Regions from separate parts of the Gryllotalpicola kribbensis genome, predicted to be linked through region 1. Evidence: predicted binding sites of a transcription regulator. Region 1 holds the regulator's gene; each other region holds the start of a gene.
The links. Region 1 encodes LexA, which represses DNA repair genes until DNA is damaged. Its sites were predicted from a motif close to TCGAACANNTGTTCGA; they were not measured.
Positions count from the first base shown of each region.

Region 2: the regulator LexA is predicted to act here: its motif matches at 4,966-4,981, upstream of ABD716_RS14135 (HNH endonuclease signature motif containing protein).
Region 3: the regulator LexA is predicted to act here: its motif matches at 5,406-5,421, upstream of ABD716_RS12025 (HNH endonuclease signature motif containing protein).

Region 1 covers NZ_BAABBX010000002.1:23,154-32,766, forward strand. The annotation lists gene hisH (imidazole glycerol phosphate synthase subunit HisH) at 1-280, opposite strand, end outside; gene hisB (imidazoleglycerol-phosphate dehydratase HisB) at 277-885, opposite strand; gene ABD716_RS01345 (histidinol-phosphate transaminase) at 890-2,014, opposite strand; gene ABD716_RS01350 (LysM peptidoglycan-binding domain-containing protein) at 2,077-2,463, opposite strand; gene lexA (transcriptional repressor LexA) at 2,691-3,392, shown strand; gene ABD716_RS01360 (methylenetetrahydrofolate reductase) at 3,416-4,390, opposite strand; gene hflX (GTPase HflX) at 4,396-5,943, opposite strand; gene ABD716_RS01370 (class I SAM-dependent methyltransferase) at 5,989-6,606, shown strand; gene dapF (diaminopimelate epimerase) at 6,611-7,492, opposite strand; gene miaA (tRNA (adenosine(37)-N6)-dimethylallyltransferase MiaA) at 7,405-8,421, opposite strand; gene miaB (tRNA (N6-isopentenyl adenosine(37)-C2)-methylthiotransferase MiaB) at 8,424-9,613, opposite strand, start outside.
Region 2 covers NZ_BAABBX010000016.1:377,970-387,582, forward strand. The annotation lists gene ABD716_RS14110 (DUF58 domain-containing protein) at 1-1,187, shown strand, start outside; gene ABD716_RS14115 (hypothetical protein) at 1,184-1,696, shown strand; gene ABD716_RS14120 (tyrosine-protein phosphatase) at 1,736-2,458, shown strand; gene ABD716_RS14125 (GNAT family N-acetyltransferase) at 2,518-3,090, shown strand; gene ABD716_RS14130 (ABC-F family ATP-binding cassette domain-containing protein) at 3,145-4,719, opposite strand; gene ABD716_RS14135 (HNH endonuclease signature motif containing protein) at 5,025-6,563, shown strand; gene add (adenosine deaminase) at 6,614-7,678, opposite strand; gene uvrA (excinuclease ABC subunit UvrA) at 7,854-9,613, shown strand, end outside.
Region 3 covers NZ_BAABBX010000015.1:541,236-550,848, forward strand. The annotation lists gene ABD716_RS12000 (carbohydrate ABC transporter permease) at 1-482, opposite strand, end outside; gene ABD716_RS12005 (ABC transporter substrate-binding protein) at 516-1,799, opposite strand; gene ABD716_RS12010 (ROK family protein) at 1,892-3,103, shown strand; gene ABD716_RS12015 (MarR family winged helix-turn-helix transcriptional regulator) at 3,202-3,687, shown strand; gene ABD716_RS12020 (ABC transporter permease) at 3,671-5,299, shown strand; gene ABD716_RS12025 (HNH endonuclease signature motif containing protein) at 5,422-6,720, shown strand; gene ABD716_RS12030 (oxidoreductase) at 6,832-7,659, opposite strand; tRNA gene ABD716_RS12035 (tRNA-Met) at 7,703-7,776, opposite strand; gene ABD716_RS12040 (DMT family transporter) at 7,876-8,823, shown strand; gene ABD716_RS12045 (flavin reductase family protein) at 8,931-9,503, shown strand; gene ABD716_RS12050 (LLM class flavin-dependent oxidoreductase) at 9,500-9,613, shown strand, end outside.

The DNA of each region.
Region 1 (9,613 bases):
ACATCACCTGCATGCCGACGCAGATGCCGAGCACGGGGCGGCCGCCCGCGAGTCGCCGCTCGATGAGCTCGTCACCGCGCACCGCCTTCAGCTGCTCGACGACCGCCCGGAATGCACCCACGCCCGGAACGAGCAGCCCGTCGGCATCCATCACGGCCTGTCGCTCACGCGTAACCGTGACCTCGGCGCCGGCAGCCTCGAGTGCCTTCGCCGCGGAGTGGACGTTGCCGCTGCCGTAGTCGAGAACGACGACGGTCGGGCGCCCGCCGGGGCGACTCACAGTGCGCCCTTGGTGGACGGGATGCCCTTCACGGCCGCGTCGAACGCCTTCGCCTGCCGGAAGGCGCGGGCGAACGCCTTGAACTCGGCCTCGGCGATGTGATGAGGGTCGCGCCCGTCGAGGACGCGGACGTGCACGGTCAGCGCTGCGTTGAACGCGATCGCCTCGAAGACGTGGCGCACCATCGACCCGGTGAAGTGGCCGCCGATGAGATGCAGCTCGAACCCGGCGGGCTCGCCGGAGTGGACGAGGTACGGACGGCCGGAAACGTCGACCACCGCCTGCACGAGCGCGTCATCAAGCGGGACGACCGCGTCGCCGAACCGGCCGATGCCGCTCTTGTCGCCCAGCGCCTGTCGAATCGCCTGCCCGAGGACGATGCCGGTGTCTTCGACGGTGTGGTGCACATCGATGTCGGTGTCGCCGCTCGCCCGCACCGTGAGGTCGGTCAGGGAATGCTTCGCGAACGCGGTGAGCAGGTGGTCGTAGAACGGCACCGACGTCTGGATGTCGCTGTGCCCGGAACCGTCGAGATCGAGGCTCAGCTCGATGCGCGACTCGCTCGTCTCGCGTGTGATGGAGGCGGTGCGGGGGCCTGCGGTCATGGCGTCAGCCTACCGGGGACTGCTCGGACGCCGCCGTGTGTGGCCTGCCGTGACGCTCGACGTAGCGCGCCATCGCAGCGAGGAACTCGCCGGTCTCGGCTTCGGTGCCGGCGGAGACGCGCAAGCTGTGCGGGATTCCCATCTCGCGGATGATGATGCCCTCGGCCAGCAGCTCGTCGAACACCTCGCGTGGATTCTCCACCCGGTCGAAGAGCACGAAGTTGCTCCAGGTGCGATAGGGCCGGTAGCCGAGGGCCGACAGCCCGTCGACGATCCGGTCGCGCTGCACCTTGATCTCATCGACCATGGCCAGCATCTCGCCCGAGTGGGCCAGGGCTCCGAGCGCGGCCGCCTGCGTGAGGGCCGACAGGTGGTACGGCAGGCGCACGAGGCGCAGCGCATCGGCGATCGCCGGATCCGCCGCGAGGTAGCCGAGCCGGACGCCCGCGAATGCGAAGGCCTTGCTCATGGTGCGCGAGACCACCAGGCGCTCACGGCCCGGCAACAGCGTCAGAGCGCTCGGCTCGCCGGCCGGGAAGAACTCGGCGTACGCCTCGTCGACGATCACGATCCCGCCGGCGACGTCGTACACCGACTCGATGACGTCGAGCGAGAGCGGAGTCCCGGTCGGGTTGTTCGGCGAGCAGAGAATGACGACGTCGGGCTGCACTCGCCGCACCCAGTCGGCCGCGCGCGCTGCGGACAGTTCGTAATCGGCATCGCGGTCGCCCGCCACCCATTCGGTTCCGGTTCCGGATGCCAGCAGCGGGTACATGGAGTAGGTCGGGGCGAAGCCGAGCGCCCTGCGCCCCGGGCCTCCGAACGCCTGCAGCAGCTGCTGCAGGATCTCGTTCGAGCCGTTCGCCGCCCACAGGTGATCGCGTGTCAGGCCGTGCCCGAGGTAGGCGGCGAGAGCCGACCGCAGCTCGACGAACTCACGGTCGGGGTATCGATTCGCGCCCGCGACCGCCTCGGCCAACCGGGCGAGCACATCTGCCTGGACATCGCCGGGGATCGGGTGGGTGTTCTCGTTCACGTTGAGCTCGACGCGCACGTGCCTCTGCGGCGCACCATAGGGCTCGCGCCCGCGCAGGTCGTCTCGAATCGGCAGCTCGGAGAGTGACGTCACTCATCCATCGTAGGCGGGCGCATCACGCGCTCTGGGTCGCCTGGGCCGCCGGCTGGGGCGCGTTACTTCGAGTACTGCGAGGGAATCGCGAGCGTCTGCCCCGGGGTCAGGACGGAACTCTGCAGGCCGTTCATGTCGACGATCGCCGCGACGACGTCACGCGGATCGTCGTGAGGTGCGACCTCGACCGCGATCTGCCACAGCGACTGCCCTTGCGCCACCGTCACCTGCTCGACCGCTGCGGGACGGGCGGCGGAGTGACCGTCGGCTGCCGCGCCGCCCCCGTTCAGCCCGAACCACACCGTCACGGCAAGCACGGGAGCGGCGACGACAGCGACAAGCAGCGCGCGACCGCGGCGGGTGAGGCGCAGGTGGGAACGGGCGACCCCAGCCGACGGAGCGGGACGGCGCCCTGCCGCGCCGGACATCTGCACAGTGATGGTGCTCATCGTAGACCTCTACCTTCGTCACCAGGTTCGGAACGCATATTCGAGTTTTCGAACCATTCCGAAGCTATCTTCGATCTGTCTATGGCGCAAGTCCCACGTCTCTAGCGAAGTTATCCACCGGTTTCGGCGAGTCGCTCGAACAAATCCCCTATACAGAGGGGGATTGCCGCTAATGTGTGGCTCACTGGTCGAAATGCAACCAGGGACCACCGACATTGGGGATTCACGTGACCACAGATGCAGTCGCCAAAGACACTGGCGCTTCGCCCAAACGGCGCACCAGGCGCCGCAAGAACCTCAGCGACAAGCAGCTCGCCATCCTCGACGTCATCAAAAAGTCGTTGGCTGCCCGCGGGTACCCGCCGAGCATGCGTGAGATCGGCGACGCGGTCGGCCTCGCCTCACTGTCGAGCGTCACGCACCAGCTCAACCAGCTCGAGCTCTCGGGCTATCTGCGCCGTGACCCGAACCGGCCGCGAGCGCTCGAGATCCTGATCGACCCGCCGTCACCGACCGAGCAGACCGACGACTTCGAGACCAAGGCGCTTGTGGGCGACGCGATGCTGGTGCCCCTCGTCGGCCGCATCGCCGCCGGCGTACCGATCACGGCCGACCAGCAGGTCGAAGAGGTCTTCCCGCTCCCGCGCCGGCTCGTCGGCAACGGCGACCTGTTCATGCTCAAGGTCGCGGGCGAGTCGATGATCGACGCAGCGATCTGCGATGGCGACTGGGTGGTCGTGCGCCAGCAGCAGGACGCGGTCAACGGCGACATCGTCGCCGCGATGCTCGACGGCGAAGCCACCGTCAAGGTGTTCCGGCAGCGCGATGGTCACACGTGGCTGCTTCCGCGCAACTCGGCGTTCGAGCCGATCATGGGCGACCAGGCCGTGGTGCTGGGCAAGGTCGTGGCCGTTCTGCGCGCCGTCTGACGCATGGGGCCCGAAGAGTCCGCTCAGGCGGGCTCTTCGACCGGTGTCGCACCGGTGAAATCGGGAGCGATGAGCTGGGCGAAGCGCGCCTCATCGATGAGGCCGACGCGCGCGAGCACCGCCAGCGGCACCTCGTGCATGTTGCGCGTGTAGAGGTGGATTCCCGGCGCGCCGCCGTCGAGCAGCCGGCGCGTCAGGTCCGCGGCGAAGTCCACTCCGATCTCACGACGTCTCGCTTCGTTCTGCTCGGCGGCGAGGGCGGCGGCGAACGCCTCGGGCGCACGCTCGCCTGAGAGCTCGAGATTGCGAGCGAGTCCGGCCGGGGTCGTCACCGGCGTGATCGCTGGAAGGATGGGGAACTCGACGCCGGCGGCACGGGCGGCGTCGACCATGCGGAAGTAGTCGTCGGCATGGAAGATCATCTGCGAGATCCCGAGATTCGCGCCTGCCGCCTGCTTCGCGAGCAGAGTGTCGATGTCCTGCTGCCACGAGCGCGACGACGGATGCCCGTTGGGGAACGCCGCCACGGCGATCGCGATGCGCTCGCGCCCGTCACGATCGAGCATGATGCCCGGCGTGCCGGGGATCGCCACTTCGCGCCAGGGGCGTCGCTCGCTCTGCACGGCGTGGATCAGCTGCACGAGCTCCGCCGCCGAGCGGATGTCGCCGGGGAACGCGTCAGGTGGCGAGCCGGCCGGCAGATCGCCTCGTACGGCGAGGAAGCTGTGCACCCCGGCATCCATGAACGTCCGCACCGTGTCGTGAGCGGCCTGCACCGTCGAGCCCACGCACGTGAGGTGCGCCATCGTGCGCACCTGCGGGTGGTGCTCGATCACGTGCTTGAGAACGTCCAGCGAGGCATCCTGCGACGAGCCGCCCGCGCCGTAGGTGACCGACACGAACTCAGGGCCGGCGGCCACCAGGCGAGCGATGCGGTCGGGCAGCTGCCGGGCGATCTGCGGGGAGCGCGCAGGGTGCAGCTCGAACGAGAACGGCACGCGCCTCACTCGTGGCCCACCGCCTGCAGCCGATACGGCTCGAACGGCGCCAGCCTGCTCGGGTCGATGAGTGCGGAGACACGCGTTCCCTGCTCGGTGTACTCGAGCGCCGTCACCCGGCCATGATCGTGCAGGGCGGCGACGACCTCACCGTGGTCGTAGGGCACGAGGAGTTCGACAGGGACGGAGCGGTCGGGGATGAGGTAGGCGATGCGCGCGAGCACCTCGTCGATGCCCTCCCCTGTGCGAGCGCTCGCGAAGACGGCACCGGGTACGAGGCCACGCAGCACGAGCCGAGTGTCGCCGTCGACGAGGTCGGCCTTGTTGAACACGACGAGCTCGGGGATGTCGCCGGCGCCGACCTCACCGATGACGTCGCGCACCGTCTGGAGCTGGCTTGCGGGATCGGGATGCGATGCGTCGACCACATGGACGATGACGTCGGCGTCCTGCACCTCTTCCAACGTCGACCGGAATGCCTCGACGAGCTGGTGCGGCAGGTTGCGCACGAATCCGACGGTGTCGGCCAGCGTGTAGGGGCGCCCGTCGGCCGTCTGAGAACGACGCACGGTGGAATCGAGCGTCGCGAAGAGCGCGTTCTCGACCAGGACTCCCGCGCGCGTGATGCGGTTGAGCAGGCTCGACTTCCCCGCGTTCGTGTAGCCGGCGATGGCCACGGACGGCACCTCGTTGCGCCGGCGGTTCGCGCGCTTCGCCTCGCGCGCGGGCTTCATCTCCTTGATCTGCCGGCGCAGCTTGGCCATGCGCGAGTGGATGCGCCGCCGATCGAGCTCGATCTTCGTCTCGCCGGGTCCGCGGCTTCCCATGCCGTTGCCCGCGCCGCCGACCTGGCCGCCCGCCTGGCGGCTCATCGACTCGCCCCAGCCGCGCAGTCGGGGCAAGAGGTACTCGAGCTGTGCCAGCTCGACCTGTGCCTTGCCCTCACGGCTCTTGGCATGCTGGCTGAAGATGTCGAGGATGACCGCCGTGCGGTCGATGACCTTGACCTTCACCACGTCCTCGAGCGCACGACGCTGGCTCGGGGCCAGTTCGGTGTCGGCGATCACCGTGTCGGCGCCGAGGTGGGCGACGACCGCGGCGAGCTCCTCAGCCTTGCCACGGCCCAGATACGTGCTGGGGTCGGGGTGCGGGCGCCGCTGCAGGAGCCCGTCGAGCACGACCGCGCCGGCGGTCTCCGCGAGTGCTGCGAGCTCGCGCAACGAGTTCTCGGCGTCTTCGAGCGAACCGCCCGAATAGACGCCGATGAGGACGACGTTCTCGAGCCGCAGCTGACGGTATTCGACCTCGGTGACGTCTTCGAGCTCGGTCGAGAGGCCGCCGACACGGCGCAGCGCCGCGCGCTCGTCGCGGTCGAACTGCTCGCCGTCGGTGTCGCCGAAGCCTGCGGCATCCCCCGTCTGCAATGCCTGCGCTCGCTGGCCGAAGAGGGAGTACCCGGCCGCCTTGGAGTCGGCGTTCGCGAGCACCCGTGCGACGACGTCGTCGTCGGCGTGCGTCTCGGTGCCGGAGGAGGCGGTGTGATCTGAGGTCATATGTGAGGATTAACTCTACTTCTGTCGGTGCTGTACGTTTCTGACATGTCTTCCGGTGACCACTACTTCAGCGCGTCACCGGGAAGCGACCCGAAGCTGAGGCCCATCGAGGTGCGACTCGCCGGGCGCGAGCTGACGGTCACCACCGGCGCCGGGGTGTTCAGCCCCGACCACGTCGACACCGGCACCGCCGTGCTGCTCGCCAACACGCCGACACCGCCGCCGGGGGGCGATCTTCTGGATCTGGGGTGCGGGTGGGGTCCGATCGCGCTGTCACTCGCGCTCGCCTCGCCGCACGCCACGGTCTGGGCCGTGGACGTCAACGAGCGCGCCCTCGACCTGGTGCGCCGCAACGCGGCCGAACTCGGACTCAGCAACGTCAACGCCGTGCGCCCCGAGGATGTTCCCGCAGCAGTGTCGTTCATGACCATCTGGTCGAACCCGCCGATCCGGGTCGGCAAGAACGAGCTGCACAGCCTCCTGCAGACGTGGCTGCCGCGACTCGAGCCGGGGTCGGATGCCTGGCTCGTCGTCGCGCGGAACCTCGGCTCCGACTCTCTGCAGCGCTGGCTCGAGTCGTCGCTCCCCACGCCGTTCGGCACCACCCGCGCAGCCACCAGCAAGGGCTTCCGCGTGCTGCGCGTGCGACATCACGCCGACTGAGCGGTCAGGCGAGCGTCACCTCGCCGTCGAACACGAGCTCGGCCGGACCCGAGAGCGAGGCATGCTCGCCGTCCTCGCCGGGGAACATCCGCACCGCAACCGTGCCGCCCGGAACCGACACGCGCCAGTCGTCAGGGGCGCGGTCGCCTGCCCAGTGCCGGATCGCGAGAGCGGCGGCGACGGTTCCGGTGCCGCACGAGAGCGTCTCGCCCACACCGCGCTCGTGCACCCGCATACTGATGTGCCCCACGCCGTCTCTGATGAGCGGGTCGCCCGGCACCACGAACTCGACGTTCGCCCCGTACACCGGCTCGGGGTCGATGACCGGAACATAGGCCAGGTCGAGGCCGTCGAGCTCGTCGTCGTCGGAGAGCGCCACGACCACGTGCGGGTTCCCCACGTCGATGCTGAGGCCGGGCCGCGGCACCTTGAGCCCCTTCGCGCTGACCAGCGGCTCGTCGTCGTCGGTCGACCAGAGCCCCATGTCGACCTGATAGCCGAGCGCTGAGCGCTGCACGTCGCGCACGCCCGCGCGCGTTCCGATTGCGAGGATCTCGCCATGGGCGAGCTCGGCAAGGCCGCTGCGCGTCAGGAACTCGGTGTACACGCGGATGCCGTTGCCGCACATCTCGGCGACGGAGCCGTCGGCGTTGTAGTAGTCCATGAACCACTCGGCGCCCGGGTTCTCGACCAGTGCGGCAGCGCCGGCGTCGAGGTTCGCGGAGCGAACGGCGCGGATGACACCGTCTGCGCCGATCCCGAAGTGCCGATCGCAGAGCACCCGGATCTGGTCGGTCGTCAGGTCGAGCGAGCCATCGGGGTCGGCGAAGAGGATGAAGTCGTTCCCGGTGCCGTGACCCTTGCTGAAGTGGAGCTTGACCGCCATTCGATCAGCCTATCGACGGCGAGGCGGGCCCTGCTCGCGGCATCCCCCGCCTCGGTGTCGATCCACGTCACGTGCTCGTAGCGCTTGAACCAGCTGACCTGGCGCCTCGCGTAGCGGCGGGTCAGCGCCTGCGTCTGGGCGATCGCCTCGGCCTCGGTGAGCTCGCCGCGCAGCTGCGCGAGCGCCTGTGCATAGCCGATCGCGCGGGATGCCGTCACGCCGCGCTCGATGCCGGCGCTTCGCAGCCGGTCCGCCTCGGCGACGAGGCCCGCGCGCCACATCTGCTCGACGCGGCGGTCGAGCCTGCCGACCAGCAGCTCGCGCGGCGTCGACAGGCCGATCAGGACCGAGGGACGCCACAGCCTCGGCGACGCCGGAAGGGCGGCGCCGTGCCCGCGCTCGGCGAGCTCGAGGATCTCGAGCGCGCGCACGATACGGCGGCCGTTGGCCGGGTCGATCTTCGCCGCGGTTTCGGCGTCGGCGGCCTTGAGCCGTGCGAACAGGAGGCCGGGCCCGTGCTCGTCGAGCTCTGCTTCGAGGCGCGCCCGCAGCTTGCGATCGCGGCCGGGGAAGCGGAAGTCGTAGATCACGCTCGAGACGTAGAGTCCCGAGCCGCCGACGAGGATCGGAACAGCGCCGCGCGCCGCGATCGCCTCGACTTCGGCGCGGGCGTCGCGCTGGTACGCCGCAACACTCGCCTCGTCGGTGACGTCGAGAACGTCGAAGAGGTGGTGTGGGATGCCCCGCCGGTCGGCCTCCGGCACTTTCGCCGTGCCGATGTCCATACCGCGATAGAGCTGCATCGCGTCGGCGTTGACGATCTCGGCCGTCTCGCCGCGTGCGCGCAACAGCTCGGCGGTGCGGATCGCCGATTCGGACTTGCCGGTGCCGGTCGCGCCGACGATGACGAGGAGCGGCGCGCCGGTCACGTTCAGCGCAACTCGTCGTTCGGGTCGTAGATCGGCGAGGTCGCCACTGCGATCGTCGATTCGCCCAGGGGGCGCAGGGTCGGCATGCCGAGGGAGACGGCGCCCGCCGCCCCGCCGTGGCTGTGACCGGAGGGGATGCCGCAGGCCTCGGCCTGATCGCGATCCCACGCGTCGCCGGCCCGCGTGCGGCGGATCGCGAGCGGTGCCCCGCCCGGCGCATCGGCCAGCAGATGGAACGGTGCGGCGTGCGTGATCTCGACCGTCACCACGTCGCCGGGGCGCGGCGTCGGCGAGCCCGCCGGAACCTCGAAGTGCACGAGCCGGCTGTCTTCGGCGCGGCCGCTCATGCGGTGCGTCTCGCCGTCCTTCTTGCCCTCGCCCGTGGAGACGAGCACCTCGACCGTGCGACCGAGCTGCTTCTGGTTCTCCTCCAAAGAGATGCGCTCTTGCAGGGCGACCAGTCGGTCGTAGCGGTCCTGCACGACGGCCTTCGGCACCTGGGCGGCCATGGTCGCGGCCGGGGTACCCGGGCGAATCGAATACTGGAAGGTGAACGCCGACGCGAAACGCGCCTGCTCGACGACGCGCAAGGTCTCTTGGAAGTCCTCTTCGGTCTCGCCGGGGAAGCCGACGATGATGTCGGTGGAGATGGCGGCGTGCGGGATCTTGGCGCGCACCCGGTCGAGGATGCCGAGGAACTTCTCGGACCGGTAGGACCGGCGCATTGCGCGCAGGACACGGTCGGAGCCGGACTGCAGCGGCATGTGGAGCTGCGGCATCACATTCGGGGTCTCGGCCATGGCGTCGATGACGTCGTCGGTGAAGGCAGCCGGGTGCGGGCTCGTGAAACGCACTCGCTCGAGCCCCTCGATCTGCCCGGCAGCACGCAGCAGCTTGCCGAACGCCTGACGGTCGCCGAACTCGACGCCGTAGGAGTTCACGTTCTGACCGAGCAGCGTGACCTCGACCGCGCCCTGGTCGACGAGCGACTGGATCTCGGCGAGGATCTCGCCGGGGCGACGGTCGCGTTCCTTCCCACGCAGAGACGGCACGATGCAGAACGTGCAGGTGTTGTTGCAGCCGACCGAGATCGACACCCAGCCGCTGTAGCTCGAGTCGCGCTTCGTCGGCAGCGTGGACGGGAACGTCTCGAGCGCTTCGAGGATCTCGATCTCTGCGGCGTCGTTCTGCC
Region 2 (9,613 bases), on a different contig from region 1:
CGCGGGCCATGGCGGGGGAGCAGGCGACGGATGCCGCCGCTGCGGCTCCCGTGCACTACGCGCTCACCGCCGATCGCGCCGCGCGCGAGCACACCCTGGGCTACCGCGTGCGCCTCGAGACGGCGCCCGGCGTCGAGGCGGTGCAGCTGCGTGTCCTCGAGCTGGGCGTGCGCCCGCGCCTGCACGTGCTGGCCGCCTCGCCCGAGCGGCCCATCGACGTGCGCGGCCGGGTGCCCGCACCGCACTCGGGCCCGCAGCGCATCGTCACAGCGGACTGGCGGCTGGTGGCCGCCGGGGCAGCGCTGCTCACCGACGTCAGTGCGCCCATCGGGGTCGACCGCACGATCGAGCCCGCCTTCGTCCCCATCACCGCGCTGCCGCTGCCCGCGCGGCTGACCGGCCTCACCGGCAGCCACGACTCCTCGCGGCCCGGCGACGGCGGAGACTTCCACGACATCGATCGCTTCCGGCCCGGCGACCGGCTGCGTCGCATCGACTGGAAGGCCACCGCCCGGCTCGCGCGGGACCCCGGCGAGCTCTATGTGCGCCGCACCCGCGCCCAGGCCGACGCGACAATCTTCGTCATCGTCGACAGCGCAGACGATCTCGGCGAGAGCGTCGACACCTGGGAGCTGTTCGACCCGGTGCGCAGCGGCACGACCTCGCTCGATATCGCCCGGTCGGCCGCGTCGGCGATCGCCGCCGGCTATCTGCACCGCGGCGACAGGGTCGCGCTCGCCGACCTCGCCGTCCCGGGCCGGGTCGCGCGGCCCGGCGCCGGCACCCGGCACCTCGACCGGGTGCTGCGGGCCATCGCGGCGACGCAGCCCGTCGGGGCGGCGCGCGTGACGCGGCGGCCGCCGCTCGTCACTCCCGGCGCCGGCGTGTTCCTGCTGTCAACGTTCCTCGACGACCACCCCATGTCGGCGGCCCTGCAGTTCGCCGCCGCGGGGCACCGCGTGGTCGCCGTCGACGTGCTGCCGCCCGGGCGCACCGACGAGCTGACGACGGCGCGGCGCATCGCCCACCGCCTCGTCATGATGGACCGCGAGAACCGCATGGCGGCGCTGCGCCGCGGCGGGGTCGACGTGCTGGTGTGGGGGCTCGAACGGGGCGACCCCGAGCGTGACGCCCGCCTGCTCGCGCTCGCGCGGCCGCGGAATCCGGCATTGGCGGCCGCCCGATGAGTCGCGCACTGGCGGGGACGGGCGTCGAGGCCCCGGCGTGGGCCGTGCGCGCGGCTCTGGGCGTCGTGCTGCTCGCGACCGCGGCACTGCACCTGGCCGACGCGTGGGGCTGGGTCGCGGTGCTCGGCGCTCTGGCCGCCGCGACGACGCCGTGGGTGCAGCTCGCATGGGTCGCGATGCTGAGTCTCGCGCTGTCCGAGCTCTCCCAGCCGCCGGGCGCCGGCTCGTGGCATCCGTATGCCGTGCTCGCGGGCATCGCGCTCGCCCACGTTCTCGCCGCGCGCGCCGCGCTCACGCCGCTCGCGGCGCGCGTCGAGCTGCGGGTCTTCGCGCGGCCGCTCGTCGTCGCCGGCATCGTCGTCGTTCCCTGCGAGGGGATGCTCGCCCTGACACTCTGGCTGCGCGGTGCGCCGCACCCCGAGTGGGCGCCGGCAGCCGTGATCGCCGCGATCGCGCTGCTCGCGCTCGGCGCCGTGCTGTTCGCGCGGCTCGCCAGACGCGTGGAGTGAGAGCGGATGCCGCGCAGGCGCGGTCCGTAGGCTGACCGCATGCGCGAGCTCGCCTGGGACGGCTACGTCAACGCCAAGGATCTCGGCGGCCTGCCCACCGCCCTGTCGCCGAGCGGCGTGACGGCGTTCGGCCGCGTCGCGCGCGGGCCGCGCCGCGAGCGGCTCACGGCCCTCGGCTGGCAGCAGGCGCGCGACTGGGGGCTGCGCGCGATCGTCGACCTGCGCTGCGCGCACGAGGTGGGGCCGCGCGAGGGGGACCCGCAGCTCGCGCCCGCCAGCATCGCCGACATCACCGTGGCGGATGCCCCGACCGAAGACCAGAGCGACGAGGAGTTCCGGCGGCTCTGCTTCCCGATCCTCGACTCGCCCGAGTACTGGGCGCACAACTGGCGCCTGCAGCCGCACCTCGTGCGCGGGGCTCTCGAAGCAGTGGCTGCCGCCGGGCCGGGCGTGCTCGTGCACTGCAGCGCGGGGCGCGACCGCACGGGCATGATCTCGGCGCTGCTGCTGGGCAATGCGGGGGTCGCCCCCGACGCGGTCGCGCAGGACTACGCGCACTCGGTGCGCGCGATGGCGGGTGCGGCGAATCACGCGCCGACGGTCGATCGGCAGTCTCGCTGGACGGCCGATGAGACCGACGCATGGCTCGCCGACAAACTGCCGATCGTGCGCGAGACCGCGGCGAGCGCGCCGCAGATCATGACCGACCTCGGGGTGGACGAGGAGACGCGGGAACGACTGCGAGGGCTTCTCGTCGTCTAATGAGTGAGGAGTGCGCTGACCGTGCCCCCAGTGCTCCTTCGGCCCCCTAGGCTCGTGGCGTGCCCGCCCCCGACTCAGCGCCCCGGACTCCCGAAGACTCCACCGACCGGCTCGACCTCTATCGCCCCACGCTCGACGACGTCGACGGACTGCACGCGATCCTCTCAGACCCGCGGGTCTGGGAGCACTTCCCGAGCCTGCGCCCCACTGAGCGCGCGCAGACGGTCGGGAGGGTGCGGCGCTGGATGGCCGTCTGGGATGCCGTCGGGCTCGACACCTGGGTCGCACGTGAGCGTGGCGGCGACCGGATCGTCGGCTACGGCGGCTGCTCGGTGCTGCCCGGCGGGGTGTGGAACCTGGGCTACCGCTTCGCGCCCGCGGCGCAGGGTCGTGGTTTCGCGACGGAGCTCAGCCGGCGGGCGATCTCGCGAGCAGAGGCCGCGCGCCCGGCATCCCCAGTCATCGCGTACCTGCTCGAGCACAACGCGGCGTCGAAGGCGGTCGCCGAGAAGCTCGGCATGAAGCTCGTGCACCGCGGGCCCGATGCCGGCAACCCGGACCCGTCGGCGGTTCGGCTCGTCTACGCCTTCCGGGACCTCGCCGACACCGAGCTCGCGGCCGCCCTGCACTGAAACGACGCGGCCGGCGTCACGTGCGCAGGGCGTCGCGTGCGCAGGGCGTCGCACTCAGCGCGCCAGCGTCGTGAGGTTGCCGGATGCCTCGAGCCGCAGCTCGACGTCGAGGTTCAGCCTCTCGAGGAACCCGCGATCGTGGCTCACGACGAGCAGCGCGCCGCGATAGGCGCAGAGCGCCTCGACCAGCCGGTCGATCGAGTCGAGATCGAGGTTGTTGGTCGGCTCGTCGAGCACCAGCAGCTGGGCCGGCGGGTCGGCGAGCAGCAGCCGAGCGAGCCCGACCCGGAAGCGCTCGCCGCCCGACAGACTCGAGACCGGCCGGTCGACGGCGTCGCCGCGGATGAGGAAGCGGGCCAGCCGATTGCGCAGCTCACCCGTCGTGGTGTTCGGCGCCGACGCGGCGACGTTCGCCAGCACGGTTCCGCTCTCGTCGAGGGTGTCGATGCGCTGCGGGAGGTACGCGACCCGCTCCGCCAGCAGGCCCTCGCCGCCCACGAGTCGCTCGAGCAGTGTGGTCTTGCCGACGCCGTTCGGCCCCGTGAGAGCGACCCGCTCGGGGCCCTGCAGCACGAACTCGCGCCCGTCCGCGCTGCGCAGCACGGCGATCCGGCGCCCGCGCGCAAGTCCCGGGTCCGGCAGGTCGACCGTGATGCGATCGTCGTCGCGGATCAGCAGGTCTGCGGCCTCGACCGCCGCCTTGGCCTCGGCTTCGCGCCCCGCATGCAGGCCACGGATCTTCGCGCCGGACTTCTCACCCGAGTTCTTCATCGCATCGAACATCGCCTTGCCGAAATCGCCGTTCGCTCGCTTCTTCCGACCGTCTGCGGCACTGCGCGCCACTTTGGCCTCGGCCCTGATCCGGTCGCGCTGCTCCACGCGCAGGCGCTGCTTGGCGGTGGCGAGAGCCTGCCGAGCCGCCGCCTGCTGCTCGTCGAGCCAGGCGCGATAGGCGCTGAACGGGCCGCCGAAGACCGTGAGCGCGCCGCCACGCAGCTCGGCCGTGTCATCCATCAGCTCGAGCAGCGCCGTGTCGTGGCTCACCACGATGAGCGCGCCGCGCCACCCGCGCACCAGCTCGTAGAGCCGCTCACGCGCGTCGCCGTCGAGGTTGTTGGTGGGCTCGTCGAGCAGGGCGACGGATGCCCCGCGCAGCCGCACCCCGACGACGCCGGCCAGCATCGCCTCGCCTCCGCTCAGCTCGTCGACCCGGCGGTCGAGGTCGGCGGGCAGCCCCGTCGCTGCGAGCTCGGCGGCGGCACGCTCTTCGAGATCCCAGCCGTCGCTGCCGATGAGGTCGTAGTTCGCGGGGTCCGTGTCGCCGCGCATGACCGCGCGGACGGCGTCGACCGCGGCGCGCACCCCGAGCAGCTCGGCCACCGTGGCATCCGCATCGAGCGTGAGGTGCTGCGGCAGATAGTCCACCGTGCCCGTGACGGTCGCGATCCCGCTCGTCGGCGTGAGACGGCCCGCGATCAGCCGCAGCAGCGTGGATTTGCCGGCGCCGTTCGCGCCGATGAGGCCGGTGCGGCCGCGGCCGAAGGAGCCGGTGAGGCCGTCGAGGGCGAGATCGCCGTCAGGCCAGGTGAATGTGAGGTCGTTCAAGACGACCGAGGGTGCAGAGGGCATGGAAAAGGCTCCGGTTGGTGTCGAGATGGAATGCCGACACGGCGGAGCCTTGGTGCTCGATCAGGGGCGGGCAGGCGGCGGTGTCAGCGAGTGGTCGCGAAACCGGTGATGCCCGTCATTCCCTGTCCTTCCTCCCGTTCCCTGGCATAGCGGGTGATCCGCGGGAACACGTCAATGATGGCATGGATGCGTGGGCCGGTCACCCGTTGGGCAGCACTTTCCGCTCACATACCGAAATCAACGAAATAGTACACACATTCGCCATCCAGGCCTTGAATGTCGGTGGTTCGCTCTAGCCTGATGGCGTGTCTTCGGTACTCGAGTCGCTTCAGAGCCTGGCCGCCATGGTCGACCGGGCGCTGCCGTGTGCCGACGATCTCGCGGCGCTGACGCCCGACGAAGAGGCCCGGGCGACGCAGCTGCTCGGCGGCATCCGCTCGCGAATCGGCGGAACCATCTCACTGCTCGCCGCCGACATTCAGCGCAAGTCCGCGCGCGAGCTCGGAGTCGACGGGCTCGCCCAGCGGCGCGGCTTCAGAGACGGCGTCGGGCTCATTCAGAACCTCACGGGGGTGAGCCGCGACGAGGCCACTCGGCTGATCCGTGTGGGCGATCTGCTCGAGACCGCCCAGGCGGTCGCCCCCGTTCATCCGACGGCAGGTGAGCCGCGGGGCGAGCCTGCGCCGCGCTCGATATCGGCCCTCGCCGGCCTGCCCGGCTCGTGGGACGCGCCGATCGGCGTCGCCGTGCGCAACGAGTGGCTGAGCGCGGCGCAGGGCGACGCGCTACGGCGAGCGCTCGGCACGCCCCGGCTGAGCGAGCTGGCTGTCGCGTGGCGCCGCGGGGTGCTCGAACTGATCGCCGACTGCTGGTCGGGCCAGTGGTCTCCTGAAGACCTCTCCCGTGCCGCTCAGCGCATGCGCGCCTCGCTCGACACGCTGGCGGCCGCCCGCGAGGCCGAGCAGCGGAAGGAGATGCGCTCGTTCCGACGGCACGTGCGTACGAGCGGCATGGTGCACTACGACATCGATCTCGACCCGGAATCCGATGCACGGTTCTATGGGCCGATCCGTGCCATGCTGTCGCCGCGGCTCGGCGGCCCGCGCTTCCGCGACGAGGCCGAGCTCGCTTGGGCACGCGAGCTCGACGACGACCCGCGCAGCAATGAGCAGCTACAGGCCGACACGCTCGTCGACCTGGTCGAGTGCGGCGGCCGGTCCGAGCAGAACGTGCTGCTCTCGCGGCAGCGGCCCCAGGTCACGGTGGCGGTCACCACGCGCGATCTCGCCAGGGCGCGCACGGCGCAGGCGATTCTCGCGCGGCATCACGCGGGCGATCACACCAGCTGCCCGGGCGCATCCTTCGGCCTCCCGTGTGCGGGGCCCGATGAGGGCATCGCCTGGGTCGACGGGGCGAACGCCCCGATCACCGCGACGGATGCCTTGCGGATGGTCTGCGGCAGCGGGTTCACCCCCATGCTCTTCGACGAGACAGGCCAGGCGATCGACGTCGGAAAGGACCAGCGGCTCTTCACCGGCAGACAGCGGCGAGCGATGGCGACGCGCGACGGCGGGTGCCTTTGGCCCGACTGCCCGATGCCTCCCGGTGCCGCTGAGGCGCATCACGACAACCCCTGGGGCGCGAGTCCCGCGAACCGCAGAACCGAGACGCGCGACGGCGTCCTGCTCTGCAGGCGACATCACCTGATGCTGCACAACCATGGTGCGCGCGTCGAGCGGCGCGGCTCGGAGTACTGGCTGCTGTGGCCGGGGCGAGATCCGATCAGGCTGCACTCGAAGGCCGGGGGGCAGGCGCAGCTACGGCTCGAGAGCGTCGGCGCATGAGGCGGAAGTGTGTGTGTGTGTGGCGTCGCGCTGCGGCCGGCCGCGTGCGGCTACGCGGGCGCGGCCGCGTGCGCCCCTGGTTCGAGCAGCGCGTCGAGCGCCAGGAACTCGGCGTGGAATGCCGCGCGCAGCCGAGCCTTCTCATCACTGTCGCAGAACGCGCCGTCGATGCCGGCGAGAGCGACCGCCTTGGCGCCCTCCGCGTCGATGCCGAACGAAAAGAGGCCCTCGCTGTACTCGCGGCCGATATCGGTTCGGAAGAAGACGCCGTCATCGGTCGAGACCGAGACGTTGAGCCCGGCGCGGATCATCCGCGCAATCCGGTGACCGGGGTCGAGCGCCCACCCCGACAGTGCGCGGGTCGACAGGGGAGTGGTCGCGAACGGCAGCTGCCGCTCGCGCAGGCGCGCGACGAGCTCGGGGTCGTCGAGCACGCGGTAGCCGTGGTCGATGCGATCGACCCCGAGCACGTCGACGGCCACGCGCACGTCCTCTGCAGAGGCGGTTGCGGTCTCGCCCGCATGGGCGGTGAGGTGGAAGCCGTGCCGCTTCGCCAGCGCGTATGCCTCGGCGAAGCGCCCGGGGTCCTCGGTGTTCTCGGGCGTGAGGTCGTCCTGCCCGAGCGCGACCACCTCCGGGTACGGGTGGCTGATCATCTGCTCGACCAGCTCGACGGCACTTCCCGCCGACTCGCGCCGGTTGATCGCCACCACGAGTCGGAAGCCGACGCCCAGATCGCGCTCGGCTGCACGCAGGCCGTCGATCACCGGCTCGAGGAACTCGCGGTAGCCCATGCCGCGCGCAGCGAAGTACTGCGGGTTCACGCCGTACTCGCGGTAGCGCAGATTGCCCGCGATCACCGCGGCACGGACCCCGTCGTAGGCGGTCGTCGCGAGGTCCTCCGACGTGCGCAGCACGTCGGTCGCCGCCCGGAACGCCACGAGGAAGTCGGCGAGGTCGTCGTAGGCGAACAGCTCCTCGGGGTCGGTGGTCGGCAGCTCGACCCCGTAGCGGTCGGCGAGCGAGATGAGTCGTGCGGCACTCAGCGTCGAGACGAAGTGGCAATGCAACTCGGTCTTGGGAAGGAGCCTGAGGTAGTCGCGGTATGCCAGCACGCGATCATCGTGGCACGGCCGCCGTCACTCGGTACAGAGGCCCGCGCCAAGCGCAGGCGAGGCTCGGCCGAGGCCCGCGCCAAGCGCAGGCGAGGCCCCCGCCAAGCGCAATGTCGGTGGTCGAATCTAGACTCGAAAGGTGACGTCCCCCACTACTTCCGCAGCGTTCGGGCACGTGCACCCGGTCGGCTCGCGAGCCAAGCTCAGCGTGCGCGGCGCGCGCGTGCACAACCTGCACAATGTCGACCTCGAGATCCCCCGCGATGCCCTGGTGGTCTTCACCGGGCTCTCCGGCTCAGGCAAGTCCTCGCTCGCCTTCGACACGATCTTCGCCGAGGGCCAGCGCCGCTACGTCGAGTCGCTGTCGGCCTATGCGCGCCAGTTCCTCGGCCAGGTCGACCGCCCCGACGTCGACTTCATCGAGGGTCTGAGCCCCGCGGTCTCGATCGACCAGAAATCCACGAACCGCAACCCGCGCTCGACCGTCGGCACGATCACCGAGATCTACGACTACATGCGCCTGCTCTGGGCGCGCATCGGCGTCGCTCACTGCCCCGTGTGCGGCGAGAAGATCCAGCGCCAGACCGTGCAGCAGATCGCCGACCAGCTGATGGAGCTCGAAGAGCGCACTCGCTACCAGGTGCTCGCCCCCGTCGTGAAGCAGAAGAAGGGCGAGTTCGTCGACCTCTTCAAAGAGCTCGCGGCCAAAGGCTTCGCCCGCGTCCTCGTCGACGGCGAGCAGCACGCGCTGACCGAGCCGCCGACGTTGAAGAAGTCCTACAAGCACGACATCTCGGTCATCGTCGACCGGCTGGTCGCCGGGCCCGAGATCCTCGGCCGGCTCACCGACTCCATCGAGACCGCGCTCGGCCTGAGCGACGGCCTCGTCGACGTGAACTTCGTCGACGCCCCGGCAGACTCGCCCGAGGCATGGGTGACCTTCAGCGAGAAGCTCGCCTGCCCGAACGGGCACCCGATCCAGCTCACCGAGATCGAGCCGCGCACCTTCTCGTTCAACGCGCCGTTCGGCGCCTGCCCCGAGTGCTCCGGCCTCGGCGTGCGCATGGCCGTCGACGACGAGCTGCTGCTCGGCGACCCCGAGCTGAGCCTCGCCGAGGGCGTCATCATCCCGTGGACGAGCCAGGGCAAGAGCCTCTACCAGTACTACGAGAAGCTGCTCGCCGGCCTCGCACGCGACCTCGACTTCGACCTCGACACGCCGTGGAACAAGCTGCCCGAGCGCGTGCGCACGGCGGTCATGCACGGCGAGAACTTCGAGGTCAAGGTCAAGTGGCGCAACCGCTTCGGCCGCGAGATGAGCTACACCTCGGGCTTCGAGGGCGTCGTGCCCTACATCGAGCGCCAGTACGCCCAGGCCGAGACCGACACCCAGCGCCAGCGCTGGGCCGAGTTCCTGCGCGAGGTGCCGTGCCCTGTCTGCGACGGCAAGCGCCTCAAGCCCGAGGTGCTCTCGGTGCTCATCCACGACCACTCGATCGCCGATGTCGCCGAGCTCAGCCTCACCGACTCGCGCGAGTTCATGAACAAGCTCACGCTCACCGACCGCGAGGCGACGATCGCCGCTCAGGTGCTGCGCGAGATCAAGCTGCGCCTCGACTTCCTCATCCAGGTCGGGCTGGGCTACCTGAACATGGCGCGCGCGGCCGGAACCCTCTCGGGCGGCGAGGCGCAGCGCATCCGGCTCGCGACGCAGATCGGCTCGGGCCTCACGGGCGTGCTGTACGTGCTCGACGAGCCCTCGATCGGCCTGCACCAGCGCGACAACCGCCGCCTCATCGACACCCTCGTCGCCCTTCGCGACCTGGGCAACACGCTGATCGTCGTCGAGCACGACGAAGACACGATCCGCACCGCCGACTGGATCGTCGACATCGGCCCCGGCGCGGGCGAGGGCGGCGGCAAGGTCGTCCACTC
Region 3 (9,613 bases), on a different contig from region 1:
GCGAGGATGCTCTGCTCGAGCGGCGCGAAGCCCAGGGCCGTCGCCGCGGCGGGCAGGCTGTTCGCGAACAGGTAGCTGAACACGTAGGCGATGACGATGCCCGAGATCACCATCGGGATCACGAAGACGGCGCGCAGCGACACCCGCGCGCGGATCTTCGCGGTGAGCGCGATCGCCAGCAGGAAGGCGATGAGGTTCACCAGCACGACGGTCACGAGGGAGAACCAGAGCGTGAAGCCGTAGGCGTGCAAGATCGCCGGGTCCGAGAAGACGGCGATGTAGTTGGTCAGCCCGGTGAAGCGGAACTCGCCGAAGCCGACGGAGTTCGTGAAGCTCAGCACGATGCCCATGACGGCGGGCACTGTGATGGCGAGGGTGAACAGCGCCACGGTGGGCCAGAGGAACAGGTGGAACACCGGCTCGACGCGGGGCCGATGCGATGAGCGCGACCCGCCTGGCGTGGGCAGGGAAGTGATGGCCATGTGTCGTCCTTCTTCTTCGAATCGACGTGTGGGTCAGGCGGAGCGCAGCGCCAGCCGCGCCCAATCCGCATCGAGCGTGCGCAGCTGGGTGGCCGGGTTCGACCCGAGCGCCATCGCCTGGGCGTAGTTGGCGACGGGAATGGAGGCGGGGATGAGCTGGGATGCCCCGAGGTAGAAGGCGCCCTCGTCGTAGTACTTCTGCATTCCGGCAAGAGCGGGGTTCTTCATCGGCGGCGCATCGGCGCGCACGCCGAAGCCGTTGTTGTCGGCGTTGTACCTGTCGATGACGGCCGGCTTCATGAGCCAGGACATGAAGTCCCGCGCGGCATCCTGCTTCTTTGACGCCTCCGGAATCCACAGCGCGAGGTCGACGTTCACGCGCACCTTGAGGTCGTTCGGGTCGTCGGTCACGGGCAGCGGGAAGGTGCCGAGCTCGAGGTGCGCGTTCGTCTTGGCGATCTCGCCGAGCGCCCACGGGCCCTGCAGGTACATGGCGGCCTTGCCCTTGGCGAAGGCGAGGTTCCCGTCGCCGTAGCCGCGGCTCGCGGCATCCTTGTTCGAGTACTTCGCCACCTGCGCCATGCGGCGCATCGGCGCCGCGAAGTCCTTCTCGAACGAGGCCCGCGACGACTTCCCCACGTGGGTGCCTTCGCGGCTCAGCTCGGCGAAGAACGACTTCACGTCGACCATGCCGCCGATCGTGTAGTCGAACATGCCCTGGGCGATGGTCCAGGTGTCGCGATAGGTGTTGTAGAACGGCGTGACGCCCGCGGCCAGCAGCTTCTCGCACGCGGCGGTGAGCTCTGCCCAGGTCGTCGGCACCTGGATGCCGTGCTGGGCGAAGATCGTCTTGTTGTAGATGACGGATGCCGCCATGACGGAGTACGGAACGGCGCTCACGCGGCCGGGGTACTTGGCGGTCTGGTCGAGCAGGGTCCACAGCTTCGGGTTGATCGACTTCGCCTCTGGGGTGTCGCTGAGGTCGGTCAGGGCGCCGTGCTCGACGAACTCGACCATCGAGAAGTTGTAGTTCCAGCAGCCGAGGTCCGGCGGCTGGTTGCGCACGAAGTCCGCCGACATGTTCGAGGTCGAGTCGAGCACCACGCGCACCTTCGACTGGCTGCGGTTGTAGCGGTTCGCGAGGTTCTGGAAGTAGCCGATCACCTCGGGCTTCGACACGTAGAAGCGGATCGTCGTCGGCCGGGCCGAGCGCCCGACGGCGCCGCAACCGGCGAGGGCGAGGGTCGTTCCCGCGGCGCCGACGCCGGCGAGGAACGTTCGCCGGGTCAGCCTGCTTCGGGGCGTGGGGGGATGCACGTCGTTGTCTCCTTCGGGGTCTCGCGTCGTCGCGAGAAGATCCACGCAATAGATTTACAGTCTAAATCTAATGCCGTGAGTATTCTGGGGCCGTGAACCCCGGGCCGTCAACCTCGCCGTCGGAGCGGGCAGCGACGTCGCCCCAGCTGCTGCGCCGCATCAACGTGGAATCGGTGCTCGATTTCGCGTTCGGGCACGAGGTGTTCGATGCGAGCGAGGTGATCGCGGCGACCGGGCTGACGCGCTCGACGGCGCTGGGCGTGTGCGCCGAGCTCGTCGCCCGCGGCTGGCTGGTCGAGGTCGAGGATGCCCGCGCGGCGGGGGCCTACAGCAAGGGCCGCCCCGCACGCCGCTACCGCCTGCGCGGCGACGCTGCCGTGCTCGCCGCCGTCGACGCCGGCGAGCACCACGTGGTCGCCACCGTCACGGATCTCTCGGGAGCGGTGCGGGCGCGGGCCGAGGCACGGTTCGGCGCTCAGACCCCTGGGCGCCGACTCGCCGTGATCCGCAGGGCGCTCGACACCGCGGTCGCAGACGCCGGCGGCCGCGCGCCGATCGTGACCGTGGTCGGGATCCCCGCACCGGTCGACGGCGCCGGCGCGTCACCCGACGGCGACGGCTTCTGGCGCCTGATGAACCCGCAGCTGACCGAGCGCCTCGAGGGCTACGGCCGGGTCGTGGTCGAGAACGACGCGAACCTCGCCGTCCTGGCAGAGCGAGCCCGGCTCGGCGCCGAGATCGAGTCCTTCGCCGTGCTGCTCTCCGGCGAGCGCTTCGGTGCGGGGATCATGGTCGACGGCCATCTGCTGCGCGGTCGCCACGGCGGCGCCGGCGAGCTGCGTCTGCTCAACCTCGTCGATGACGTCGGCAGTGCCGACGGCCTCGGACACCTTGCACGCGAGTGGGGCCGAGAGGCGGCCCGCGCCGGGAAGGTGAAGCCGAAGACGCCGCTGGCGGCCTCGCCCGCCGACCGGCTCACGGCCGAGGACGTGCTGGCCGCGGCATCCCGCAACGACCCGGTGGCGACCCGGATCGTGGCGCGTCTCGGCGACCGGCTCGCGCAGATCGCCGAGATCCTCGTCAGCCTGCTCGACGTCGAGCGCGTGATCGTCGCCGGGGCGATCGCGGCAGCCGCCGGGCCGATCATCGAGTCCGCGCAGCGCAGCCTCGCCGAGAACTTCTACCCGCCGCTACCGGTGGTCGCGGCATCAGAGCTCGGCGGCGACGTCGTCGTGCTCGGCGCCATCCAGCGCGCGCTGATCGAGGTGCGCACCGACCCGTTCGAGCTGCAGCCTGTGCTCTGACGGGCTGGCGCGGCCGCCCTCAGGGCAACGCGCAACCGCCTCGGTCGAGAGCCGCCCGATTAGTTGATTTCAGCACGCAACTAGTTTATAGTTGCATAGTGGAACAATCACGCGGGGAGATCGAACAGCAGCTGCACGAGCAGCTGCTGCGCATCTGGTACCGGCACACCGCAGCGGCGGCCCTGCTGACCGAGAGCGACAGCGCCCTCGACCCGGTCGCACAACTGCTGCTGCGCATGGTGATCGGCCAGGGCCCGGTGCGCTCGAGCGAGCTCGCCGAGCAGATCGGCCTGTCGCGCCCCGCCGTCAGCCGGCGCGTCGCCTCGCTCGAGAGCGCGGGACTCGTGGCATCCGTTCGCGACCCGCAAGATGGTCGCGCAAGCCTTCTCAGCGCGACCGATGACGGCAGGGCCCGCATCGACGCGATCACCCACAGCGGCGCCGCCACCGTCAAAGACCTTGTCGGGGATTTCACGACAGACGAGATCGACACCCTCACTCGACTTCTCAAGCGGTTCAACGACACCTCGACCGCCCGCATCGCCACCAGCCTCACGAAGGAAGCACATGACCAGCACAGCTGAAGCCGTCACCCCGGTCGAGGCGCCGGCCCCCGCCGGCATCCGCGCCCGCTATCGCGCCTGGTACGGGAAAATGCCCACCGGGCTGCAGATGATCGGCCTGCAGCTCTGGCTGCCGGTGTTCTTCGTCATCGCCTTCGTGTTCTGCTACGTCTTCGCGTTCCACGCGCCGGCGTTCAAGAACGTGCCCGTCGCGGTCGTCGGCTCCAGCTCGGTCATGCAGCCGGTCGCCGAGCAGCTGCAGGGCGAGTCGAAGGGCGCCGTCACGGTGCGCGTCGTCGAGTCGCTCGCCGACGCCAAGGCCCAGGTCCGCAGCGGTGAGCTCGCCGCCGCCTACCAGCCGGGCGACGGCAGCGCGAACCTCGTGATCGCGAGCGCCGGCAGCTTCCAGCTCGCGAGCCTCGCCCAGCAGTTCTTCCAACAGGTCGGCGCCGCCTCGCAGACGACGGTGCACGTGGACGATCTCGCGCCACTGCCGGCCTACGACTCGTTCGGCACCTCGCTCTTCTACCTCACGCTCGTCTGCACGATCGCCGGCTACATGGTTTCGATGTTCGTCGGCATGATGGGCGGCGGCCTGAAGCACTGGCAGCGGTTCTCGGTGTTCGCCGGCGCCAGCATTCTGTTGCCGGGTCTCGCCCTCGCTCTCGCGCGCTTCGTGGTGCATGCCGTCGACGGGCACTTCTTCCAGCTCTGGGCGATCGGCGCCGCGACGAGCTTCGCCGTCGGCTGCGTGGTGAACGGCCTCGCCTATTTCATGGGGCGCTTCGTCACCGGCGCCGCGCTGCTGCTGTTCGTCTTCGCGAACGTGCCGGGCTCCGGCGGTGCGTACCCGCCCGCGCTCGTGCCGCAGCCGTTCCGCTTCCTGCACGACTTCGTCTCGGGAACGGCGACGATCAATCTCTTCCGCCGCACGGCATACGGTGTCGGGCCAGAGGCGTGGCACGGTTGGGTTCTGCTCGGCGTCTACGCCGCGATCGGCATCGTGCTCGCGCTGGCCGGCAAGCCGTTCTTCATGTGGAAGATGCGCCGGCAGCGTCTTGCGGGCAAGAAGTCGATGATGATCAGCGCGCAGATCGCGTCGATGACGCACGCGGGCTATGTCACGCCCGTCGTCGCGGGGGCTGCCACCGGTGTGACGGCGGATGCCTCGGCCGCGCAGGCCTCGGAGAAGACCGCAGCCGCCGCCACCGCGGACGGCCCGACCGGCGCGGGGGCGGCGACCCCAGCCGCGGCCGCGAGCGGGGCGACCGCACCCGAGGCGGCCGCACCCACCCACGCGGCGGCCCCGGTGGTCGCGCAGCCGGGCATGCCCGCGACCGTGGCCGCCTCGGCACCCCAGTCGTTCGTCGTCACCGCCACCGCCGCCTCCGACTCGGGCCCGGTCGAGCTGACCGTTCGGCTGCAGGCGACCGGCGAGGTCGCGGCTGCGGCCCCCGCGGAAGCCGCCCCCGCGGCCGGTGACCGCGCCGGCGAACGGCGCGGCCGCCAGCACCACGAGCGCCGCCCGCACGACCGCGAGGAGGAGCAGCGCGACGAGGAGCGCGGCATGGACTACTCGGTGGAAGAGGCCGACGGCGACGCCATCGCGGCAGAGACCGGCGCCCTCGGCTGATTCGCGTCGACATGCTCGCCGCCCGCGTACCTGTGGAAAAGTCGGCCCGGTTACCGAAGTTGTGGAATGTTTGTTCCCATTAGATATTGCTGCGCGCCTACGCAAATCGTAAACTTGTTCGCATGGAATTCGTCGGGCAGAGTGCCGCACTAGCCCTGCAGGGGCTGAGTGCGATGCTCCCGTTGCGGGCCTGTGGGCTCAGCGACGCCCAGCTGGTGGACTTCCTCGGTCGTGTGAACGAGGTCAAGCGTCAGGTTGAGGCGCTCGAACTGGCGGGGGTCGCCGAGTTGAACCGACGCTCGGATGCCTCGCCGGGCGCCGACTCGCTGGCCAAGCGCCTCGGGCACAAGACCACCGCACAGGCGGTCGAGGCGATGACGGGGGCGTCCGGGAAGTCGGCCAGGCGGCTGGTCGCCGATGTGGAAGACCTGGCGAAGCTTCCGGTGGTCGAGGCGGCGGTGCTGGGCGGGCTCATCGGGCGCGAGAGCGCGCAGGCGATCAGCAGCGAGCTGAAGAGCGCTGCAGATGCGGCCGCGCCGTCCGAGGTGGCGACCGTCGAGAGCGAGCTCGTCGAGCTCGCCGTGATGATGCCGGCCGATCGGCTGCGCGAGGTAGCGCACAGACGCGCCGCCGCGCTGACCCCCGAGGTCGTCGAAGAGCGCGCGCGAGTCGCCCACGAGAAGCGGTTCTTCTGGATCGGCAAAGAGGAAGACGGCGCCGCGCGCGTGTCCGGGCTGCTGCCGGTGGAATACGCGGCGACCTTGCGCACCGTGCTCGACGGCTACGCGAGCCCCAAGCGGAAGGTCACCTTCGCCGAAGGCCAGCAGGCCCCGGCCGACCCTCGCACGATCGGCCAGAAGTACGCCGATGGCCTGCGCGACGTGTTCGCCGCCCACGCGCGTCTCGCGGACACGCTCGAGCTCGGCGGCGACCATCCCACCGTGTGGGTCTCGACGACCGAGGCCGAGCTCGCCTCGGGGAAGGGCCTGGCGTTCTTCGCCGGGTCCGCCGAGCCGACGAGCGTGCAGCTCGCCCGCAAGATGGTCTGCAGCGGGGGCCTGCAAGAAGTCGTGCTGACCGAGGCGGGTGCGTTCCTGCGGCTCGGGCGCACAAGCAGAGGCTTCACCCGCCGGCAGCGCCGGGCCATGGTCGCCCGCGACGGTGCCGAGTGCGTCATTCCCGGCTGCCATGTGCCTGCCTACCGCACCGAGGCGCACCACGTGCTCAGCTGGTTCCAGGGCGGCCCGACCGACGTCGACAACGGTGTTCTTCTGTGCCCCTTCCACCACGACGAAGTCGAGAAGGGGCCGTGGCAGATCCGCATGATCGACGGCAGACCCTGGGTGCGCTGGTCTTACGGCGGAAAGATCATCGACTGGCAGCCCGTGAACTCCAACACCCCGATACCGCTCAGTTCCTGACCCCGACGGCGAGGCAGAGGTCTGCCCGCTGTGAGGCGTGGAGGTCGGCGGGGGTCGACACGCTCTGGCGAGCGCCGAAGTCGGTGGAGCGACGGAAACCGTGACGTGCTGTTACCCGTCGAAGTCCGTCGACACCGTGACGTGCTCCCAGGCGGCGAGCTCGGCCTGCTGCGACGCGAGCTCTGCCCGCGTGCGCGCGAGGGCATCGGTGCCGAGCAGCAGCCGCAGCGGCGGCTCGGGCGATGCGACCACGTCGATGATCGCCTGCGCGAACTTCGCGGGGTCGCCCGGCTGGCTGCCGTCCTCAGCAGCGCTCTTGCGGCGCGTGCCCGCCGTCGAGGCGTAGTCCGCGATCGGCTCGGCCGACTGCCCGAGCGATCGCCCCGCGAAGTCCGTGCGGAAGCCGCCCGGCTCGACGACGACCACGCGGATGCCGAGCGGCTCGAGCTCCTGCCGCAGCGACCCCGACAGGCCTTCCACGGCGAACTTCGAGGCCGCGTAGTAGCCCGAGCCGACCGGCGAGGTGCGCCCCGCGATCGACGAGAGGTTCACGATCGTTCCCGAGCGGCGTGCGCGCATGCCAGGAAGCACCTGCTTCGTGACATCCACCAGCCCGAAGAAATTGGTCTCGAAGAGCTCGCGCACCGCGGCATCCTCGCCCTCTTCGACGGCCGCGCGGTAGCCGTGACCCGCGTTGTTGACGAGCACGTCGATGCCGCCGAACCGCGTGTCAGCCTGCGCGACTGCGGCGACCACCTGGTCGTGCCTGGTCACGTCGAGCGGCAGGGCGAGGGCCGAGCCGGGATGCCGGGCCGCGAGCTCCGTGATCGAGTCGGCGTTCCGCGCGGTGATCACCGCATTGTCGCCACGATGGAGCACCGCTTCGGCGAGCGCGCGCCCGAAGCCCGTCGAACAGCCGGTGATGAACCACGTCGTCATGCTTCGATCCTGCCCCCGGCCGCGCCGCGATGCGACCACACCGACGCGACGGCAGGATTCGAACCTGCGGCAGACGGAGTATGAAACCGTTCCCTTCGACCACTTGGATACGCCGCGATGCCTCACACGGTAGGCACCCGCCCCGCGGCGGTGCGAGGCGTGTTGCGCCCGCTTACGCCGCGTTACGAAACGTGCCGCTACAGTCGAGACATCCCCATGAACGCCCCCGCCGCCTCCCGCCCGTGGGGCTTCGTGCTGGTCGCCGTCGCCGGAGTGCTCTGGGGCACGGGCGGTCTCGCCGCGACCTTCGCGGCGCAGCACAGCACCCTCTCGTGGCCCGCGCTCTCGGCGCTGCGCCTCGTCGCCGGCGGGCTCCTCATGGTGGCGCTCACCGCGGCCACGGGCGAGCTGCGGCGCATCCCCCGTACCCCTGCGTCGCTGCGGCACATCGGCCTGACGGCGCTGCTCTCGGCCGTCTATCAGGGCGCGTACTTCCAAGCCCTCGCGCTCGTCGGCGTCGCGGTGGCGACGGTCATCGCGCTCGGTTCGGCGCCCGTCGCCGTCGCGATCGCGAGCGCGATCAGGGGGCGGCGCATGCCCTCCGCCGCCGTCATCGTCGCGCTCGTCGCCGCCGTGGTCGGGCTGATTCTCGTGACGGATGCCCCTGCTGTGGCATCCGACCCGGCGAAGACCGCGCTCGGCGTGCTGCTCGCGCTCGTCGCCGGCCTGTCGTTCGCCGGCACCACGGTCGTGAACCGGCGGGCCGTTCCCGGCCTCACGCCCGCCGCTCTGATCGCGACCTCGTTCACCGTGGCGGGGCTGCTCGTCGCGATCTGGGGCGCGTTCGCGGGCTTCGACCTCATGGGCACGGATGCCGCCGGCTGGGCCTGGATCGCCTTCCTCGCCGCCGTGCCCACGGTGCTCGCCTACCTCGCCTTCTTCGGCGGCCTGCTGCGCGGGGTGCCGTCGACGACGGCTGCGATCCTGTCGCTCATCGAGCCCGTCACGGCGACGGTGCTCGCGGTCACCGTGCTGCGCGAGCCGCTGACGCTCGCGGCATCCATCGGCATCATCCTGCTTCTGCTCGCCGTCGTCCTCGTGCGCCCGCAGCGGGCGGGGGACGGCGCCATTGCGACGGTCGACGAGGCCGAGCCGGGTACCTGACGGTCACACGGTGCAACACTTCTTGGCACAGGGCGCGATGAGCAAACAGGCTGAGAATGTCAACAGGACGCGCCGTGCAGGCCGCGCCGTCGCAGAAGGAGGACCACGTGGCGGAACCCGAACGTCTTCACCGGCTTGAGAACGACGACCAGGCGACCGCTCTCGGCGGTCTGTCCGCCGACGAGTTCAAACTCGCCTTCCGTCACCACCCCGCCGGCGTCGCACTGATCACCGCCGACGCCGGTGAGGGCCCCGTTGCGATGACGGCCACGTCGGTGTTCTCGGTGAGTGCCGAGCCGCCGCTGCTCGTGTTCTCGATCTCCGACCAGTCGTCGGCGTCCGCCACGATCACGAAGGCCGACACGCTGATCGTGCACCTGCTGTCGGCCGACCAGCTCGACCTGGCGCGCCTCGGCGCGACGAGCGGCATCGACCGCTTCGCCGACACGTCCCTCTGGGACCGCCTCATCACGGGCGAGCCGTACTTCCCCGCCGTGCGCACCTGGATCCGCGGCCGCGTGATCGACCGCATGCGCGCCGGGTCGTCGACGGTCGTCGCCGTGCACGCGCTGCAGGCGCGCCTTCCCGAGACCGATGTCGCGGAGTCCGCGGCCCCCCTCGTCTACTACCGGCGCACGTGGCATGAGCTGAGCGACGAGTCGGAAATCGGCCGGCAGTGAGCCTGCGCCGTCTCGGCTTCCTCACCATCGGGCTCTTCGACCCCGAGCACCCGCGTGACGGCCACGAGACGACCCTGCAGCTCATCGAGCTCGGCGAGCGACTCGGCTTC